4 regions of the Priestia sp. YIM B13490 genome follow, and region 4 is predicted to be linked to each of the others. Evidence: riboswitches for the same ligand, from Rfam matches in the RefSeq annotation. Region 4 holds a riboswitch; each other region holds the start of a gene.
The links. A riboswitch is a leader RNA that binds a small molecule or an ion and turns the genes downstream of it on or off. The one in region 4 is predicted to bind S-adenosylmethionine.
Positions count from the first base shown of each region.

Region 1: another riboswitch for S-adenosylmethionine. It lies ahead of ACFX4R_RS19985 (phosphoadenylyl-sulfate reductase); the one in region 4 lies ahead of ACFX4R_RS06065 (trans-sulfuration enzyme family protein).
Region 2: another riboswitch for S-adenosylmethionine. It lies ahead of mtnK (S-methyl-5-thioribose kinase); the one in region 4 lies ahead of ACFX4R_RS06065 (trans-sulfuration enzyme family protein).
Region 3: another riboswitch for S-adenosylmethionine. It lies ahead of ACFX4R_RS00865 (hypothetical protein); the one in region 4 lies ahead of ACFX4R_RS06065 (trans-sulfuration enzyme family protein).

Region 1 is NZ_JBHZOT010000006.1:358,689-363,487, forward strand. Features, by position in the region: gene ACFX4R_RS19970 (potassium channel family protein) at 1-687, opposite strand, end outside; gene ACFX4R_RS19975 (VOC family protein) at 755-1,138, opposite strand; gene cdaS (sporulation-specific diadenylate cyclase CdaS) at 1,236-1,862, opposite strand; SAM riboswitch class I at 2,176-2,278, shown strand; gene ACFX4R_RS19985 (phosphoadenylyl-sulfate reductase) at 2,533-3,246, shown strand; gene ACFX4R_RS19990 (sulfate permease) at 3,266-4,345, shown strand; gene sat (sulfate adenylyltransferase) at 4,398-4,799, shown strand, end outside.
Region 2 is NZ_JBHZOT010000002.1:287,496-292,294, reverse strand. Features, by position in the region: gene ACFX4R_RS06925 (methylated-DNA--[protein]-cysteine S-methyltransferase) at 1-436, shown strand, start outside; gene ACFX4R_RS06920 (hypothetical protein) at 437-601, opposite strand; gene mtnA (S-methyl-5-thioribose-1-phosphate isomerase) at 736-1,794, opposite strand; gene mtnK (S-methyl-5-thioribose kinase) at 1,830-3,002, opposite strand; SAM riboswitch class I at 3,138-3,288, opposite strand; gene ACFX4R_RS06905 (carbon-nitrogen family hydrolase) at 3,380-4,162, opposite strand; gene ACFX4R_RS06900 (pyridoxal phosphate-dependent aminotransferase) at 4,275-4,799, shown strand, end outside.
Region 3 is NZ_JBHZOT010000001.1:169,597-174,395, reverse strand. Features, by position in the region: gene ACFX4R_RS00880 (GNAT family N-acetyltransferase) at 1-152, opposite strand, end outside; gene alaP (alanine permease AlaP) at 393-1,796, opposite strand; gene ACFX4R_RS00870 (DUF1540 domain-containing protein) at 2,114-2,272, opposite strand; gene ACFX4R_RS00865 (hypothetical protein) at 2,373-2,717, opposite strand; SAM riboswitch class I at 2,781-2,882, opposite strand; gene ACFX4R_RS00860 (hypothetical protein) at 3,004-3,300, shown strand; gene ACFX4R_RS00855 (GNAT family N-acetyltransferase) at 3,313-3,759, opposite strand; gene ACFX4R_RS00850 (hypothetical protein) at 3,841-4,281, opposite strand; gene ACFX4R_RS00845 (glycosyltransferase family 2 protein) at 4,391-4,799, opposite strand, start outside.
Region 4 is NZ_JBHZOT010000002.1:125,013-129,811, forward strand. Features, by position in the region: gene ACFX4R_RS06060 (trans-sulfuration enzyme family protein) at 64-1,245, opposite strand; gene ACFX4R_RS06065 (trans-sulfuration enzyme family protein) at 1,229-2,374, opposite strand; SAM riboswitch class I at 2,446-2,563, opposite strand; gene ACFX4R_RS06070 (hypothetical protein) at 2,730-3,392, opposite strand; gene ACFX4R_RS06075 (spore coat protein) at 3,462-4,556, opposite strand; gene ACFX4R_RS06080 (CotH kinase family protein) at 4,786-4,799, opposite strand, start outside.

The DNA.
Region 1 (4,799 bases), on a different contig from region 4:
TTGTGCATTTTGAATATGCTTTTTTGTTAAAAGTTCAACGATGCTGTAAATAGAAGGGTTCAATCCTTGCAGAGCGACTAACGTAACAATAGTATTCATGTCTGCATATTCTTCTGTCTTATGCTGATCGGCAGTAATCAGCACTTTTTTTGCGTACCGAGCGTTGGCAAGTTCTAATACTTCATAATGAGAGGGACTTCCTTTAATAAAATGAACGCGATCACAAATCATGGGATTTTTAGTCAGAGAGTCGTCGATAAGCACAATGTCTTCTTTATGAAATGCGTCGCGATAATACTCTAACACGAGTTTGGCGCGCTCATTCCACCCAACAACGATGAAGTGATCTTTTCCATAAAATTTTAAATTCCCTTCCAAATAAGCGCTCTCAGCAGAAACAGCAATTTTAGAAAGCGTGACAAAATAAGTAGTAATAAATCCCGTTCCGATCAGAACTAAAATAATTGCAGCTAACCTTCCAATCGTAGTGGTCGGAGCAAAATCACCGTACCCTATAGTAGAGATTGTAATAATAACCCACCAAATTCCTTCAAACACATTCCCGAACGTTTGCGGCTCTAGGAAATGTATAAGCATGCCAAAAAACAGAACAAGGCAGCCGATAATAAAAAGAAGCCGCACTAAAATAGAACGACGAAAAAGTCGAAATAATAGCCATTCCATCATAAAAAAACCTCCAGTGATTAGTCATAGCCACAGTATGACCATTTTTCACTGAAGGTATAAGATATCTTTATCTTTTTACTTCGTAATATTCAATCCATTCTTTGTCTGGACCGTAGAAAAATAAGTATCTTGCTCCATTTGGCAAAGTTACAATGTTTTCTTCCACAAATGAAACGCCTGCTGATTTTAAACGCTCAAACTCCTCTTCAATTCCGTCTACTGCCAGCGCAAAATGATGAACTTTACCTTCGTTAGGTAAGCTTGAGTTATACCCTTGAATTAACTCTACGATTACATTGCCTTCTAAACCTAGAAAAGCTAGCTTCAAAGACGGATCGGTATGTGGTAGTTTTTCGATGAGCTCTAATCCCACTTTTTGCGTATAGAACTCAATCGATTCTTCTATATCCTTTACTTGAACGCCTACATGTTCAAATTTTAAAATTGTCATATGCATCACCCGTATCTATAGTATGTAAAAACTATGAAATATATTAAAGAGAAAGGATATAGAAGTCAAGATAGGGCTGCTTATCAGGAAAGGGCTCTTAAATCATATTTTTGCTGGAGTGAATAGGGTAGAGGCTTCCATCAAGAGCAAACGAAATTTTGCCTGTTTCTTCAGATACAACTAAAATTAATGCATCCGATTTTTCCGACATTCCAATGGCTGCACGGTGACGTGTTCCCAATTTTTTGTTCGTTAAAATAATAGACGAAAGAGGTAAAACATTAGCAGCTGAAATAAGCTGATTATTTCTAATTAGGACGGCTCCGTCATGTAAGGGTGTCCCTGGATAGAACAGTGTCTCAACTAGCGTAGCGCTGACAGGAGCTTGAATAGGCATTCCTTTTTGAATAAGAGGGTCTACATTTTGTTCCCGTTCAATGACAATTAAAGCGCCGTGACGTTTCTCCGAAAGGTTATGAATAGCTAAAGACAGAGCAGCATATTCAAATGTATAAGGCGATAAATAATGGCGCAAGTAATAAGAGGCAGCCGTAGCTTGAACATCTTGAAATAACCTTCTCATCTCCTCAAAATCACATAGGATACAATGATCACTCGTGTCTAAATGTTTAATTAAATTAGAGGCTTCAGTTGAAATCTGCTGTAAATATGTTCGCACATTATTTTTAATTGTATCGTCTAATTGAAAAGGTTGTCTCTCCATCTTATATAGCTCCTATCTGTCAGTCAGTGTTATCTGTAATGTGTGCTAATGTGGGTGAATTATCCGTAAAGCTTATAAATCCCTTATTAATTTTATAGAGAGGTTTTGTGTTTTATTTAGCAAGAGAATATAAAAAGTTGGAGAAAAAAGAAAGCGTTTTATAAATTGATATGTTCACATTTGGGTTAAATTTACATATGTTGTTTTAAATAAAAGTATAGATATTTCTGTGAATTTAAAGTATAGTTTTCTTATCGGATATATGATTTTTAATGTTGACAAATATTCTAAATATGCTAAAATTTTTAAAAAATGCTTATCAAGAGTGGTGGAGGGATCTGGCCCGCTGAACCCCGGCAACCTGCTTAGCAAGGTGCTAATTCCAGCAAAGTGTGTATCATTTTGAAAGATAAGGTGAAAATTTATTGCCTACCCAGTCTTTCAATATGGAAGACTTTTTATTTTGATATAGCGCAAGCGATAATTTGAGGAGGGACACCAATGACTGTAACCCCCGACTTAAAACAAATTTTTGAGCATGTCGAAGCAAAGTAAGAATTAAATAGTTTCGCTGACTAGACACACTAGAGGCGGTTTTATCCAATTCTAGTGGGTAAAACCGTCTTTTTTTATTGGATAACGCGGATAACTAAGAATTGGAGTGAAGAAAATGGCAGACTTATATACGTACGAAAACTGGAGTGATACATTTCCAGAGTTCGACAGTGAAGATGAAACAAAAGGAGCCCTTTCAGCATTGCAGTGGGCGTATGATACCTACGGAGATTCAATTATTTACGCATCAAGCTTTGGTATCGAAGGAATCGTGTTAATTGATTTAATTTCAAAAGTGAAAAAAGATGCTGAAATTGTCTTTTTAGATACGGGCGTTCATTTTAAAGAAACATATGAAGTAATTGATGCAATTAAAGAACGCTTTCCTGATTTGCGTATTCATATGAAAAAACCGGATTTAACGCTTGCAGAACAAGCTGAGAAACATGGAGATGAGCTTTGGAAGAGTCAGCCTAACCTATGCTGTCAAATTCGAAAAATCATCCCGCTAAGGGAATCTCTTGCTCCTTATGATGCGTGGATTTCTGGTTTGAGACGCGAGCAGTCTGAATCTCGTGCCAACACGAATTATTTTAATAAAGATGAGAAATTCAAGAAAGTGAAAGTCTGCCCGTTAATTCATTGGTCCTGGAAAGAAGTTTGGCGCTATGTGTATAAGCATGATTTACCATATAACAAACTTCATGATCAAGGCTACCCAAGTATCGGCTGTGAGCCCTGTACCGCACCTGCCTACAATGTAGACGATTTACGTTCAGGAAGATGGGCAGGTACACAAAAAGTTGAATGCGGATTACACGAATCTTAAATACGAAAGAGCTGAATAAATGATGCTTTTATATGTTGCCTTTATCATTGCGCTTTTTTTTGCAATGAATATTGGGGCAAGCGGTGCAGCAGCAGCTATGGGCGTTTCATACGGCTCCGGTGCGATTAAAAAGAAAAGAGTAGCCCTGTTCATCTGTGCTGTAGGTATTGTGCTCGGAGCCATTATCGGAGGCGGCGAGGTGGTAAAAACCATCAGTTCAGGTATCATACCTGAAAAATTGCTGTCAGTAGAATTAGTTATTATCATTCTGGCTGCTGCAACGCTGTCACTCTTTTTCGCGAATTTAATTGGTATTCCTCTATCAACAAGTGAAGTAACGGTTGGTTCAGTTGTTGGAGTAGGCGTAGCTTATCAATCTCTGTATGTGGAAAAACTTTTAGTTGTCATGTCTTTTTGGATTATTGTTCCGCTGGTTTCATTTGTCATTGCTTTTTTGATTGGAAAAGTGATAAAACGCGGAGCGCATAAAAAAGAAGCAAAGGGAACGTGGAAAAGAGTTTTAACGATTTTAGTTATAGCGACGGGATTCTTTGAAGCCTTCTCAGCTGGAATGAATAACGTGGCAAATGCTGTCGGTCCTCTAGTAGGAGCTGGATTAATGGATGCCACAACGGGTGTCATAGCAGGAGGATTGGCAGTGGCGCTCGGAGCTCTTTTACTAGGAGGCCGAGTTATTGAAACAAACGGGAAAAAAATTACTCGCTATTCTGTAGGGGAAGGGTGCATTATCTCGGGTACTGGTGCTTCTCTTGTCACAGTCGCTTCACTGTTTGGTTTGCCAGTACCCCTTACACAGGTCACTACGTCTTCTATTATTGGAATAGGAGCAGCGAAAACGGGATTCACGAAAGAACAGCGCGAAGTTGTCATTCAAATGTTAAAGGTTTGGGTGGTCTCCCCTGTATTTTCACTCGTAATCTCATATGTTCTTGTGAAATTAGTACTTGAAAGCGACTTATATTCATTTGTGGTGCTAGCTAGCGGATGTATTGCCACAGCAGGTGTTCTAAGCTTAGCTAGAGCGACTAGAAGAAAAAGAGCAAGCTTGCAGTCGGAAAAAGAAAAAATGACTGCGTGATTCAAGTGCTTTTTATTATATTGTGTTAATTATTTAAGGAGGATTTTACAAAATGACAACAATTCAAGCACACGGTGGAGAATTAATTAATTTATATCAACCAACATATGACTACACGTCACTAACAAAAGAAATCGAAGTAGATAACATGGCCCTAAGTGATTTAGAACTAATTGGAATTGGTGCTTACAGCCCAATTACAGGATTTTTAGGAGAAAAAGATTATCAATCAGTTGTTGAAAATATGCGTTTAGCAGATGGAACAGTATGGAGTATTCCTATCACTCTTCCTGTAACAGAAGAGCAAGCTAAAGAATTAAACATTGGCGACAAAGTAAAACTTGTTCAAAACGGCGTAACGTATGGTGTTTTAGAAGTTTCTGAAGTATATACGCCAAATAAAGAAAAAGAAGCGGAGAACGTGTACCGCACGGCAGAACTTGCTCATCCTGGC
Region 2 (4,799 bases), 160 kb from region 4:
TCAACATATTTGGTTTGATAGCGATGATCATAACGAGCAGCTTAAAAAACTTGTCCATGACGAAAATTATCATCATGTGAAAGAAGCAAAGCGACAGCTGCAGGATTATGCTGAAGGGCGCACGTTAACATTTGATTTGCCTTTGGATATAAAAGGAACAGACTTCCAAAAAGAAGTATGGTTAACGCTTAAAGGTATACCTTATGGACAAACGTGGTCTTATAGTGATGTAGCGGAGTCTGTTAATCGCTCTAAAGCCGTAAGGGCTGTGGGACAAGCGAATCGTCGAAATCCACTGCCTATTATTTTACCTTGTCACCGTGTGATTGGAAAAAATGGAGCTTTAACAGGTTATGCAGGTTCCCAAACTCATATAAAAGAGAAACTATTAATGCTTGAAAGAAATGTAGCAAAAGGCGCTCTGGAGTTAAAATAACTATTCCCCGTCCAATTTCCAGCCTTCTCCCTGCACAAAAACACCGTCAATTTGCTGAGGAGAAGGAAGGGAATTTAGTTCTTCATCTTTGGATAAATCGAATAGCTGATAGTGCTGCTTACGATTCAGCGCTTTGTTTTTATCCGTTTTTTGCTCTGAACTCATATTTACTCCCCCTTATTCAAAAAGAATCCCCTATAATATATGTAGAAAAAGAAGAGAGTACTGTTACAATTGTGTTACAAATGCAGGTGAAAACCAGTGCTCAACAAAAAAAAGCCGCATAGCAGCGGCTTTTTTTATTGAGCAGATTGCAGTAAAACTTTTTGAATGGATTCCAAAGACGGGGAATGGATAATTCCATGCTCTGTAATAATGGCCGTAATCAGTTCGCTTGGCGTCACATCAAAAGCTGGATTGTACACAGAGATTCCGTCTGGAGCAATTTGTGTATCTCCAATGTGCGTTACTTCTTTAGGTGAACGTTCTTCAATAGGGATGCTGCTGCCGTCTTGAATAGATAAATCAAATGTGGACTGCGGCGCTGCTACGTAAAATGGAATACCGAATGCTTTCGCTAAAAGAGCAAGTCCATATGTTCCAATTTTGTTAGCCGTATCGCCATTTGCTGCAATGCGGTCAGCACCTACAATAATCCCATTAATTCCTTTTGTTTTAATGGTATGAGCGGCCATATTATCCGTAATCAGCGTCACGTCCACTCCCGACTGCTGAAGTTCCCAGGCTGTTAAGCGAGAACCTTGAAGAACGGGTCTTGTTTCACAGGCAAATACTTCAAGCGGAATATCGCGCTGCTTAGACAAGTGAAAAGGTGCTAAGGCTGTTCCGTAATAAGCTGTAGCAATTGAACCAGCATTACATATTGTCATGATTTTATCTTTCTTTTTAAATAAAGAAAGAGCATGATCTCCAATTCGGTAGCACGTTTCTTCATCTTCTACTTGAATTTGAATAGCTTCATGAACAACTTTTGTTTTAGCTTCATTAACGGACGAAGCGGATTCAGCGCTTTTCGCTACGCGCTCCAATGCCCAAAATAAATTGACGGCAGTAGGGCGTGAACTAGCTAAATACTGTTGATCAAGAGCTAGTTTTTTGTTAAATTCCTTGACTGAATCTGTGTCATAGCTAAGCGCAGAAAGAGCAAGACCAAAAGCCGCCGTAATGCCAATTGCAGGAGCTCCGCGTACTTTCAAGGTAGTGATAGCATCCCATACGTCTTTAATGGTTTGCAGCTTAATATATTCAACTTTGCCAGGAAGCTGCTGCTGATCTAATAAAGTAATATATGATTCATTCCATTCCACTGAGCGCGGAAGTGATAGTGTATTTGTCATGCTGATACCGATCCTTTCATTGTGTACATTATTCGTTATCGAAGTAAATGTTCAAATTCATTTGGTGAAACATCTTGTTGGTGCAGAAGCAAATAGCGTCCAATTTTTAACGCAGTACGTTTAGCGTTAATTTTTCTTTCCTCTGAAGAAATTTCGTCTAAGTCCGCCACGTGAGCTAAGCCAATCGTACGTCGAATGATTTCACATCCTGCATATCCAACAGCATCTTGCCACGTTTGCGTTAAAATTTCATGTAATAAGCGCTCATCTTTAGCGAAAGGTTCAGTGTTTTCAGAATGCCAAAGCGCAGTAAAGGTATCTTTGAATACGTTCCATGTGTTCGTAATGTGTGCAAATAACGGTTCGCGATTTGTTTCTCGAGAAAGAGCATTTAAAAATAAATTCGCAACAAATTGCCCTAAATCGAATCCAAACGGACCGTAAAAAGCAAACTCTGGATCAATCACTTTCGTTTCTTGACTGCTAGCAAAGATGCTGCCTGTATGTAAATCACCGTGGATTAGCGTTTGCGCATTTGTTAAAAATTTATATTTTAATTTTGCTGCTTGTAGCTTTACATCACCATCATTCCACAATTCTTCTACATCAGGACGCAGCGCTTTTTCAAATTCATTTGTATCAATATCAAAAAAAGGATCTGTAAAAACTAAATCTTCCGTAATATTGCATAAGTCGGGGTTGCTGTACTTAACAACTTCTTCTTTTTTATCCTGAGGTTTTAAGGCGAAATCAGACGTTTTGAACGCAATATGTCCTAAAAAAGAACCGATATGCTGTGAGAGCAGAGGATAACTTTCACCTTGAATAAGTCCGGCTCGAGAAATCGTTAAATGAGACAGGTCTTCCATGACCGTAACAGCAAGCGTTTCATCGTGGTAATAAACAGCGGGCACAAGTTCTGGCGTAAATGCACCGAATTGCTTGAGCGCATTGCTTTCAATTGTGGCACGGTTCAAGGATAGAGGCCAGCTTTCGCCTACAACTTTTGCATAGGGAAGCGCTTGTTTGACGATAATGGATTTATTTGTTTGATCATTTATGATGTGAAAGACGAGATTTAAGTTGCCGTCACCAATTTCACGGGCAGTCAGTGCTTCTGTGGCATCAAAAAGACCTAGCTTTTTCACAAGTTTGATTGCTGAAATTTCTGTTAAAGGGTGATATTTCTCTGTTTTTGTTGTTGACATCGGAATCCCTCCATAGTTTATTAAACTGATTTGTTTACTAAGTTAATAGGTTTAAGAATATATGGAGGCTTTTATAATTTTAGAAAATATAAAAGCCTCTTTCGTTGGAAAGAGGCTTGATTGTAGTGTTCAAACCTCTTATCTGCCAGAAAAAATTACTTTCTGTTGGAATTAGCACCGTGCCTTTGTAAAACATGTTTTACGGGTGTGATCCATCTTAGGATGGAATGACGGTCGGTTGCTGGGCTTCACAGGGCCAAATCCCTCAGCCAACTCTTGATAAGAGTACGATTACTTATTCAATTTTGATTTGTTTGAATATTTTATGATATCTGGTGAAAATCGTATCATGCAAAAAAACGGCTGTCAATACATAATTAATAAAATTCTGTACGGCGATCTGTAAAGACGGGAATTTGTTTACGAATTTCTTTTACAAGTTCCAGGTTAACCTCAGCACTCAAAAGTTCTTCGCTATCGCCAGCTTCAGCGATTATTTCTCCCCACGGATCGATGACTAAGGAATGTCCGGCAAATGTGTTATTAGGATCTTGGCCTACACGATTACATGCGATTACATAGCATTGATTTTCGATTGCACGGCTAATGAGCAGGGCTTTCCAGTGGGCAAGTCTTGGAGCCGGCCACTGAGCGACAACAAACAAGACTTCTGCTCCGCTGCTAGTGTGAACCCGAATCCATTCTGGAAAACGAATATCGTAACAAATAACTCCTGCGCACAGTGACTGTTCAAGTGTAAAAAGATTTTTTGCTGTTCCTGCTTCTAAATACAGGTGTTCATCCATTAATTTAAATAAGTGCAGTTTACTGTATTGTGATACTTCACGACCTTTTCGGTCAAAAATATACATCGTATTCGTGACGCCTTGCTCTGTTTTTTTCGCGATCGAACCTGCCACAATATTTACTTCGTTCGTTTTAGCAAACTGAGAGATTAATTGCTTGGCTTGCTGTCCTTCATCATCTGCAATTTCGTCTAGCCGCGTCAAATCATAAGCTGTATCCCATAGCTCAGGAAGCACAAGGATATCAGGGTTTTCTTTCAGGGCTTCCGTCATTTTTTGTTCGATATATTTTCGGTTTTTAGTTGGGTTTCCAAACGCAATATCAAGCTGCAAACACGTAATTTTTACACTCACTTTATCATCCGTCCTTTTTTTAGTAGTTGAAAAAAATGACTTTACAAGTTGAGTATTACAATATATTATTTGTGACTAGAATTTCAAGAATTTTTTGAGAAGGTGTGCGATGATGAAACAATTTGAGCAATCGGAACTATTAAAAAGTTTACCAAAACAATTTTTTGCATCACTTGTGGGCAAGGTAGGAAAAGTAATGGCCCAAGGGCACGACGTTATTAACTTAGGACAGGGAAATCCTGATCAGCCTACTCCTTCACATATTGTAGGAACACTGCAAAAAGCAAGTGCTAATCCTATGCATCATAAGTATTCTCCATTTCGGGGGCACCAGTTTTTAAAAGAGGCCGTTGCGACTTTTTATAAACGAGAATATGGCGTTGATGTAGATCCTGAAAAAGAAGTAGCTATTTTATTTGGCGGAAAGGGTGGACTTGTTGAAATCCCGCAGTGCTTGTTAAATCCTGGAGATACGGTGCTGGTTCCGGATCCTGGGTATCCTGATTACTGGTCTGGAGTAGAGCTTGCAAAAGCCAAGATGGAAGTGATGCCTCTCACGGCTGAAAATCATTTTCTACCCGTATACGAAGAGATAAGTGAACGTGCTAAAGAACAGGCAAAGCTCATGTTTTTAAAC
Region 3 (4,799 bases), on a different contig from region 4:
CTTGATACGATGTCTCCGTTCTCATTTCTATGACCAAATACGTCTCCAGATGAAAAAATCGTATGTAAATCTGCTTCACTATAATCCCATTTTTCCAGCTGCGATAACAGCAGCAAACCTTTTATGTCTTTTTCACTAAATGTTTCAATCATTTCTGCATATGTCCTCCCAACTTTTCGATGCACTGTGTGGCGTTAAAAAGCATAAAACTAACATACTCATCCACTTTCAATTACCGTTTAATCATTAACGAATTCTCTAACTAAATAGTACAGAATAAATAGAATATTTTCTACATTATTTATCCGTACCAATGATCCCTTAAAATAAACTAATCATTCACACATAAACTAATGAAAAAAGACCTCTTTCCAAGAAAGAGGTCTTTTCTGTTATTTCACTAGCTTTTGCTCAGCTGCAGCTGAACTTTGACTTCGTTTATGAAATCCTTTTGCGTAGTACGCGATAATAAGACCGATAAACCATAATGGTCCGATGACAACTGCAATTCTTGTATCTGGATTATATGCCATGAGAACCACTACCAGCGCTAGGAACGCAAGTGACACATAAGATGTTAACGGAAATAAAGGCATTTTGTATTTCAGCTTTGCCTCTTCACCTGTTTTTAACGTTTTGCGATATTTAATTTGAGAAAGCAAAATAATTCCCCATGTCCAAATCGCACCGAATGTTGCAATACTTGTTACCCACGTAAATACTTTGGCAGGCACAATGTAGTTTAACGCTACTCCGACTAATAGCGCACCTGCTGATGCCAAAACAGCTTTTCCCGGTACGCCGCCCTTTGTAAGCTGACCGTATCCTTTTGGTGCTTCTCCGTGTTCTGCTAAGTTAAACAGCATACGGCCTGTACTAAAAATACCGCTGTTACAAGAAGAAAGAGCTGCTGTTAGTACAACAAAGTTAATGATACCAGCCGCCGCTGGAATGCCGATTTTTTCAAATGTTAATACAAACGGGCTTCCCTGTGAACCAATCTCTTGCCACGGATAAATCGACATAATGACAAATAACGCACCGACGTAGAAAATCAGAATACGCCAAAAGACAGAATCAATCGCTCTTGCTAGAGATTTTTCGGGATTTTTCACTTCTCCCGCGGTAACGCCGATCATTTCAATTCCTAAATACGCAAACATGACCATTTGCAGCGACAGCAAAATACCTTTGAATCCGTTCGGGAACAGTCCGCCGTTGTCCCACAAGTTTTTGATACCAGTCGCAACGCCGCCGTTGCCGATTCCGAACACGATCATTAATAATCCAACGGCAATCATTAATACAATCGCTAAAATTTTAATAAGTGCAAACCAAAATTCCAGTTCACCATATGCCTTAACAGCTAAGAAGTTAACCGTTGTCATGATGACAAGCGCCGATAACGCCCAAATCCAGTTTGGTACATCCGGATACCAATACCCCATATAAATACCAACGGCTGTAATTTCAGCCATACATGTTACAACCCATAAAAACCAGTAGTTCCAACCTGTTAAATAACCAGCAAGCGGCCCTAAGTAGTCGCGTGCGTACTTGCTGAATGAACCTGCAACAGGTTTTTGAATCGCCATTTCTCCAAGTGCTCTCATAATAAAAAACATAATCATTCCGCTAAATCCGTACGCCAATAATATTCCTGGCCCTGCTAATTTAATAGCAGATGCAGATCCAAGAAACAGTCCTACCCCTATGGCTGCTCCTAAGGACATCAGCGTCACATGTCTTTCTTCTAACCCGCGTTTCAATTCTTTCCCCTGAGTTTTCCCCTGCATAAACGTCTCCCCTTTTTCCAATCTGTCAAAACGAGATGAACACAGCCTTTTTTGTTAGCGCTTTCATATAAATTTGTGCTAAAAGACAGCTAGGCTGTATATTTGTATTCTATCACCTTTCCCTCACTTTTCTTTTGTCGAAAAACAAAAAAATTATCTTATCATTTTGTTTAAACGCACAATTAGACATAGGCACTACTTTTTTACTATGTATTTATTATTGCACTTAAGTAATAGTATTTTTTAAAAATAGAAAAACGCCGACTCAACTCCGTCAGCGCATCGTTCATTTTATGCTTTTTTATAAAAACTAGCATTTATCTCGCGGGTTCAAAAGTTTTACAGCCAGGTTCTTCCGTTTCAGAAACATGGTGACTACTTTCAGGACTCACAACGTAAATGGACTCTGCACTGCATTTATTTCCGGATTTCCAATACATGCACTCATTCACTTCACACAATACACCTTGAGCCACTGTTATCCCTCCTTTGCTTGTCTTATCTATTTACTACCCGAAATATAACGATTCTAACATTTTTACGCAAAAAAACCGCTTGTTTCTCAAGCGGATCTTTTTATTGCGTGTGTTCAACATACTGTTTTTTAGCTAAATATAACTCACGGCTCAGCGTGATCCGCCGTTCTCTCAAGTGCCTTAAGTTAGCCTGAAATTGTTCGTTAGTTGGCTCTTCTTGAATTAAGCGATACGTAAAAGAAATATCTTCATTTAACTGTTTAAAATCTTCCCATATCTCTTGAACTAGAGCGGATTGTTTTTCTTCAAATGAACGATTTTGATGCGTTTTTAGCGCCTCTAAAATTTCCTGCTGCCACGTTTCGTCTTTTATTTCTTTTGCTAATAAGTATAGATCTAAATAATCATTAATGCATAAATTCGTTTGTGTATTATTCAATGTCATCACCTTTTCTATACGAAATGTTTCTTCCTAAGAAGAGGATTTCATCATAGAAAAAGATTCCTCTTCTTATCTGTCAGAGCTAGGCTATGCTGGAATTAGCACCATTCAATAATTGTGGTTGCTGAGGTTTCAAAGGGCCAGTCCCTCCACCTCTCTAGATAAGAATATTTCGTTTTTAAATTATTTCTGACTATTCTAATATGTTTTATAGGTTACGTCAATAGCTTTTCAATAAAAAGAAAAAAGAAGTAAAATATGGTATGCTTTCATAAAGGATGGTGAGCACATGAAACGATATATGTTATCTGCTTTTTTGGGAAGCTTGCTGCTGCTTCTCAGCATTGCCTTTTCATCTACTTTCCATATTGCAATTGTCAAAACAACCGGAAGTATTGGAGGGATTATTTTAGCAGCAGCGGCTTTGATTATGAACGCGCTTGAAGCCCCCCCCTCCTCAGACAATACAGCTGGAGGAGCCGTTGAAGTACTAGATAAAGGCGCTGTTTGGGCTACTTATTTACTTTTACTTTCATTACCGAACCTCATCGCATGTATAACATCTTATGTTTTATGGACTCGCTGACATTCATCAACGTTACGGACGTTTTGCCACTTGGAAGCTCATTGATATTTGTTTATCTACAAAGCCAAGTTCACGATACACATGCTGTGCAAAATTCCCAGCATGAACGCTGAGTCTGATTTCAGGGTATCCTTTGATAGACAATTCATCAATTGCTTTTTGCATTAACGGCTTGGCTAAACCTTGCCCGCGGTATTCGGGTACAACATATAATTCGTAGATAAAGCCAATTTCTTCTTTTGAAAAGAAGTCGGTAGATGGGCCGATAAGAACCCAGCCTGCGAGTTTATTTTCTTGTCTTAAAACTAAATAATAACAGCCTTTTTCAAAGGCACTACCAACTAGTTCATTTACGCGTTCAGCTGACGGATGAAACTGCTTCATCGTTCCTTCAAACAGCGCATCAGCAGATTTCGTCCGAATTTCCTGTAATTCTTCTTCAGTAGCTTTTGCAATCATTATGGATCTCTCCTTTCGTGTTCGTTTTCCACATGCGAGGATAAATTCCTGCAAAAAAAGTCTTCGCCTAAGCGAAGACTTTTATTTAAATTCAAAATGTTCTTGATGATTGCCTCGTTCGTCCGTCCAGTTAATCATAATGTCTAAACTTGCCGCTTTTCCAGGAACAGCAAAATTCGCGTAGCGAAAACGCTGACCGCTTTTGCTTAAGTTAGACCTTTCAATAGGAGAAAACAAGCTGTATTTCGCCTTATTTTTTCCTTCGTGCCGAAAAGCTTGGACATGCACGCGCTCTACGTCTTTTCCAATGTTTTCAACGGTTAATCCATATGTATGATAGACGTTATTTTTCCACTTTAGCTGATTATCTCCCGTCATGCTCGCTTTTGTCAGTTCAACCGACCATTGTTCAGATGATTTCTTCATTGGAAGCTTCTCAATCGAAAGAGCGCTGACATGAATGGCTGCAAAAGCAAGCCAAACAAAACAAAAAGTGCTGACTGTATAAAATAGTCTTTTCATAGATTTTGATCTCCTTAGAAATTTTAGTAGTAGCATTTCCTGTTCACTCAAAAATTATGATAAACGCTTTAACAAAAAAAGCCTCTCCATTTAGGAGAAGCTTCTTAAATTAATGCATAAGCAAATCTTTTTGTTTGTCTAATGAGTGTTTTGTATATAAATCTCTTTCAATCGCATATTTAGGACGCTGTTTCACTTCGTTAAAAATCTTGCCAATGTATTCTCCGACAAGACCCATTCCCATTAGCTGCAAGCCGCCTACAAGCCAAATTGATAAAATAAGAGACGTCCAGCCGATTTGCGTATGATCTAAATATTTTTGAATCAGCGCATAAATACCAAACGCAATACTAAAGAGAAAAGAAGCTCCTCCAAGCAGCGTCAATAAGCGTATCGGCGCTACGCTAAAAGATGTAATTCCATCAAATGCAAAAGCAAGCATTTTCTTTAACGGATATTTTGATTCGCCCGCTGTCCGTTCTTTGCGGTCATATGTGACTTCCGTGGAGCGAAATCCT
Region 4 (4,799 bases):
TAATTTTGATTAATAGTTCTTGTTTAACTTTAACTACAATACTTTTGTCCCAGTCTCTTTTCTTTATTTAATTAACGCCTTTTCTTCTAAGCTTTGAAAAACAGCGTTAAAGTCTTGCTTCAAATCCTCAAATTCCTCTAACCCTACTGAAAGGCGAAGAAGTGAATCAGTAATTCCTTTTTCTTCACGCACTTCTTTTGGGATACTCGCATGAGACATTGTTGCAGGATGCGTTAGAATGGATTCAACTGCACCTAGACTAACGCCAATTGAAGCCAATTTGACTCCTTGTAAAATATGTCGCGCTACTTTTTCATCCTGTACTTGGAAAGAAATCATAGCTCCGTATCCATTTGCTTGTTCTGAAATCAGTTTGTGGTCCGGGTGACTTTTTAAGCCCGGGTAGTATACACGGCTCACTAGAGATTGTTCTTCAAGCCACTTTGCAAACTGCAGCGCTGTTTTTAACTGCTGATCTAAACGAACTTTTAATGTCTTAATTCCTCGAAGCAGTAAAAAACAATCCTGCGGTCCTAAGATAGCACCAAAAGCATTTTGTACAAACTTTACTTCTTCTGCTAGCTTTTCATCGCTTACCACAACTAGACCGCCAATGACGTCACTGTGACCGCTGAGATATTTTGTAGCACTATGAATCACAATATTTACACCAAGGTCAATCGGCTGCTGTAGATAAGGTGTTAAAAACGTGTTATCCACAATTGTAAGGAGGTTGCGCTCCTTCGCCAAACTTGCTACTGCTTTAATATCCGTTACCTGTAAAAATGGATTTGAAGGGCTTTCGATATAAATAGCCTTCGTATCTTTTGTGATAGCTTCTTCTACTTTCTCAACCTTCGTTGTATCAACAAAAGTTGTTTTGATACCAAACTTTGAAAATAATCGTGTTAATACACGATATGTCCCGCCGTACGTATCATGTGAAACTAAAATTTCATCCCCTGATTCAAAAATAGATAACACCGATGAGATAGCAGCCATACCTGATGAAAAAGCAAAACCAGCGTATCCATTTTCTAGCTGAGCAATGGTGTTTTCTAAAGCCTCACGAGTTGGATTTCCTGAACGAGAATAGTCATAGCGGCCGTTGTTCGTCTCATCTTCTTGGTTAAATGTAGATACCTGATAAATAGGTACGTTAACCGCTCCAAAATGACCGTCAATTCCTGTATTTGCATGAATTAAGTTCGTACCAAATCTATGTTTATTATTGTTGGTATGCATCAAATGCCTCCTTCAAATCTTTAATTAAATCATCTGCGTGCTCAATTCCAACTGATAACCGCAGTAAACAGTTTGTTACTCCGACACGATTTCGAATTTCTTCCGGAATATCAGCATGTGTTTGACGAGCTGGGAATGTCATTAAACTTTCCACGCCTCCTAAGCTTTCTGCAAATGTAATAACTTTGACATTTTCTAAAAGTACTGACACGATGTCAGGGTGTGAGACAGCAAAAGAAATCATGCCTCCAAATCCAGTTGCTTGTTTCTTCATGATTTCATAGCCTGGATGTGTTTCAAGACCAGCGTAATACACTTTTTCCACGAGATCATGAGCAGTAAGCCAATTTGCAATTTTCAGTGCATTTTCATTATGCTTTTCCATACGAAGCGCTAGCGTTTTAACACCGCGTAATAACAGCCAGCTATCCTGTGGACCTAAGATTGCCCCAGCTGCATTTTGATAAAAACGAATTTTCTCTCCTAAGCTACTACATCGAGCGACTACAAGACCAGCAACTACATCATTATGACCCCCAATGTATTTGCTTGCACTATGTATCACAATATCTGCTCCAAGCTCTAAAGGACGCTGATAATAAGGGGACATGAAGGTATTGTCAACGATGGTAAGCAAATCATGCTGTTTAGCTAACGCAATTGCTTCTGGCAAATCAGTCACGTGCATCATTGGATTCGTAGGTGTTTCAATAAATAAAGCTTTCGTATTGGGACGAAGCGCATCTTTTACTTGTTCGAGATGGGCTGTGTTGACGTACGAAACAGTAATTCCTTGCTCTGAAAAAATTTCATTTAGTACTCGGTACGTTCCTCCGTATAAATCCTCTGATACAATTAAATGATCTCCGTTTTTAAATAGTGCTAAAACTGCCATTACACCCGCCATTCCTGAAGCGAATGCTACTCCTACTTCTCCTTTTTCCAAAGCAGCAATTGCTTCTTCCAATGCTGTACGAGTAGGATTTGCCGTACGTGCATAGTCAAATCCTGTACTTTGCCCTAAAGCAGGATGAGCAAATGTTGATGCTTGGTAAATGGGGGTTGTAATAGAACCTGTTGAAGGGTCACGACCTACTCCTGAACGAACTAATAAAGTTTCAATTTTCATCTATTTCTCTCCTTAACTCAAAATAAAAAACACTCTTCACAGATGGAAGAGTGTTCGTTTATACACGATTTCTCTCATCTGTTAGAACAATACTGATGTTCCACAGGAATTAGCACCGTTCAAATGAATGTTTCATTTGATGGTTGCCGGGCATCGCAGGGCCAGTCCCTCCGCCACTCTGGATAAGAGTTCTATATAATTGTTGGTGGTTAACGTTTGTTGTTAATAACTTTAATAAAGATTTTCTATATTGTCAACATAATTTTCTAAAAAATTTAAATCGTCTCATTTGTTTATTCAATATACTTGTCCTGATAAACACATAAAAAAAGAGACGAAAGCGAGGTCTCTTTTTTTAAGGCAAGTGTACAGATTTTACGTGAGCTAACTTCCAATACATACTTTCTCCATTTGCCGTAATTAGTTCAACAATATTATTAGAAACTTCTTTAAGTACGCCAATCTTTTCTGATTGATCCCCTAAATCTAATACGACCAGCTGATTTTCATATTTTTTAAGCTGCTCTTCAAAGTTTCTGACAAAAGGTGCAGAGGCGGGCCTTACGGGGAGCTCTTTGTCACTTAAAGAATAAGGGGTTAACTCATTACTGTAAGGGGTAAGCCATTTCAAATGATGCAGAGAAACAAAGACATTTTTATACACTGGAGAATAAAACACAAGATAATCATTCAGCACGCTTGTGATATAGCCATGCAATGATTTCCCTCCCGTTACATAAATTTCAATAAATTTCCCTTTTGCCTGCTGTAAAATATTACGATAAGAAATCCGCTGACTTTCTTCTATCAAATTCTCTTCTATTTCACGTAAAACCGTATAGTCTTCTTCGGATACTTCCCGCAAACGATGCATGTGTAAAAGAGGAATATACAAATAATCATGTCCATTATACAAAACCATAATATCTAATCCAAGATCAATAAGTCTGCCAACAAATCTCGTTTTACCTGAAATATCCAACTCCACAATTTTATTGATATAATGATTCATACTCATACTCATTCTCCTCCTTTTTCCTATATGTTAGAAAAGGTGCTTTATAAGCACCTTTTATGTTCCATTTCATCATGCTTTCCAACGATAATTTTTCGTTTTAATAACTTTCTCGGCCGGTGCTGAAGAGCGTGAACCCGTACGGCGTCCTCGAGAGCGATCGTCTGTGCGTCCACCCGTACGGCGTCCTCCCGAGCGATCGTCTGTGCGTCCACCCGTGCGGCGTCCTCCCGAGCGATCGTCTGTGCGTCCACCCGTGCGGCGTCCTGTACGTTCTCCCGTACGGCTTCCTGTACGTTCTTCTGTAGACTTCGCAGCTTCAGCCTCTCCATTTTCTTCTGTTTCTTCATTATTTTGATTGTTATCGTTTTGCTTAAAAGCCCCTTTTGCTCCCACACAAATGGTTTTAACGTGTCTTGGCTGTAAGCGTAATACTTGATTATTCTGCACAAGTGTAAATGTACCATTTCGGCTTTGTACTAACACGCCCTCTACAGCTTCAGGTCCTCCATTATTGATTGATACCCATTTATGAGAAAGGTGGGCAAAAAGATCGTTAAAGCTTTTGGATTTCATATATTCTGGTTCTTGGCTCACTAAGAGTTCATTTGCAGATTGACTAGTTTGATCTCCGTTGTTGTTTTGATATTCACTCACACTCTTAACGTGTTCAGTATTAATATAGACGACACCGTCGTCCTCTGTGAGTAATACTATATAAGCAGATTCAAATGAACCTAAGACATCAAGAAGCTGACCTGCTTTTTTCTCAGGTCCACCTTGGTTAACCTGCACATATTTAGTTTTCATCAATGATAAAGTTGTAGCAAAAGTTTTTCCTCGATATAATTCTAATTCTGCGCTAATTCCAGTAAACGTTTGTGCCGAATTTGACATAGTATCTTCAGTGATACTTTTTACATGCGCTAAGTGATAATATACAAGTGTATATTCTTGTTGATTATTATTTTGGTTGTTTTGGTTGTTTTGGTTGTTATTTTCACCATTATTGTTATTATTGTTATTGTTGCTTTCCACTGCTAAGATTAAATAATCTGATTGCACGTCAACCAAATAACCTGTTTTAGATTCAGGTCCTCCACGATAAACGGTCACCACTCTTCCTTTTAGGGGTTTGAAGTGAGAAGAATAGCCTTTATCAGGCATTTGTATATTTCGGCTGCGTTTTTGGCTTGATTTTTGGCGTGGATTTTGATTTTGCCCTTGTTCTTGGCCATAGTAATAGTTACTCATTGTTTTTCCTCCTTATTAGTTATCCTTATTGGTCATTCATACTGTATATATACGTATCATGTACAGCTATTGATTTCCTGCATTTGCCTATTATTAACAAAATCCACTGTTGCCTATAAATTGCCTATAAATCTACCTCTTTTTAAAGAGTCAAAA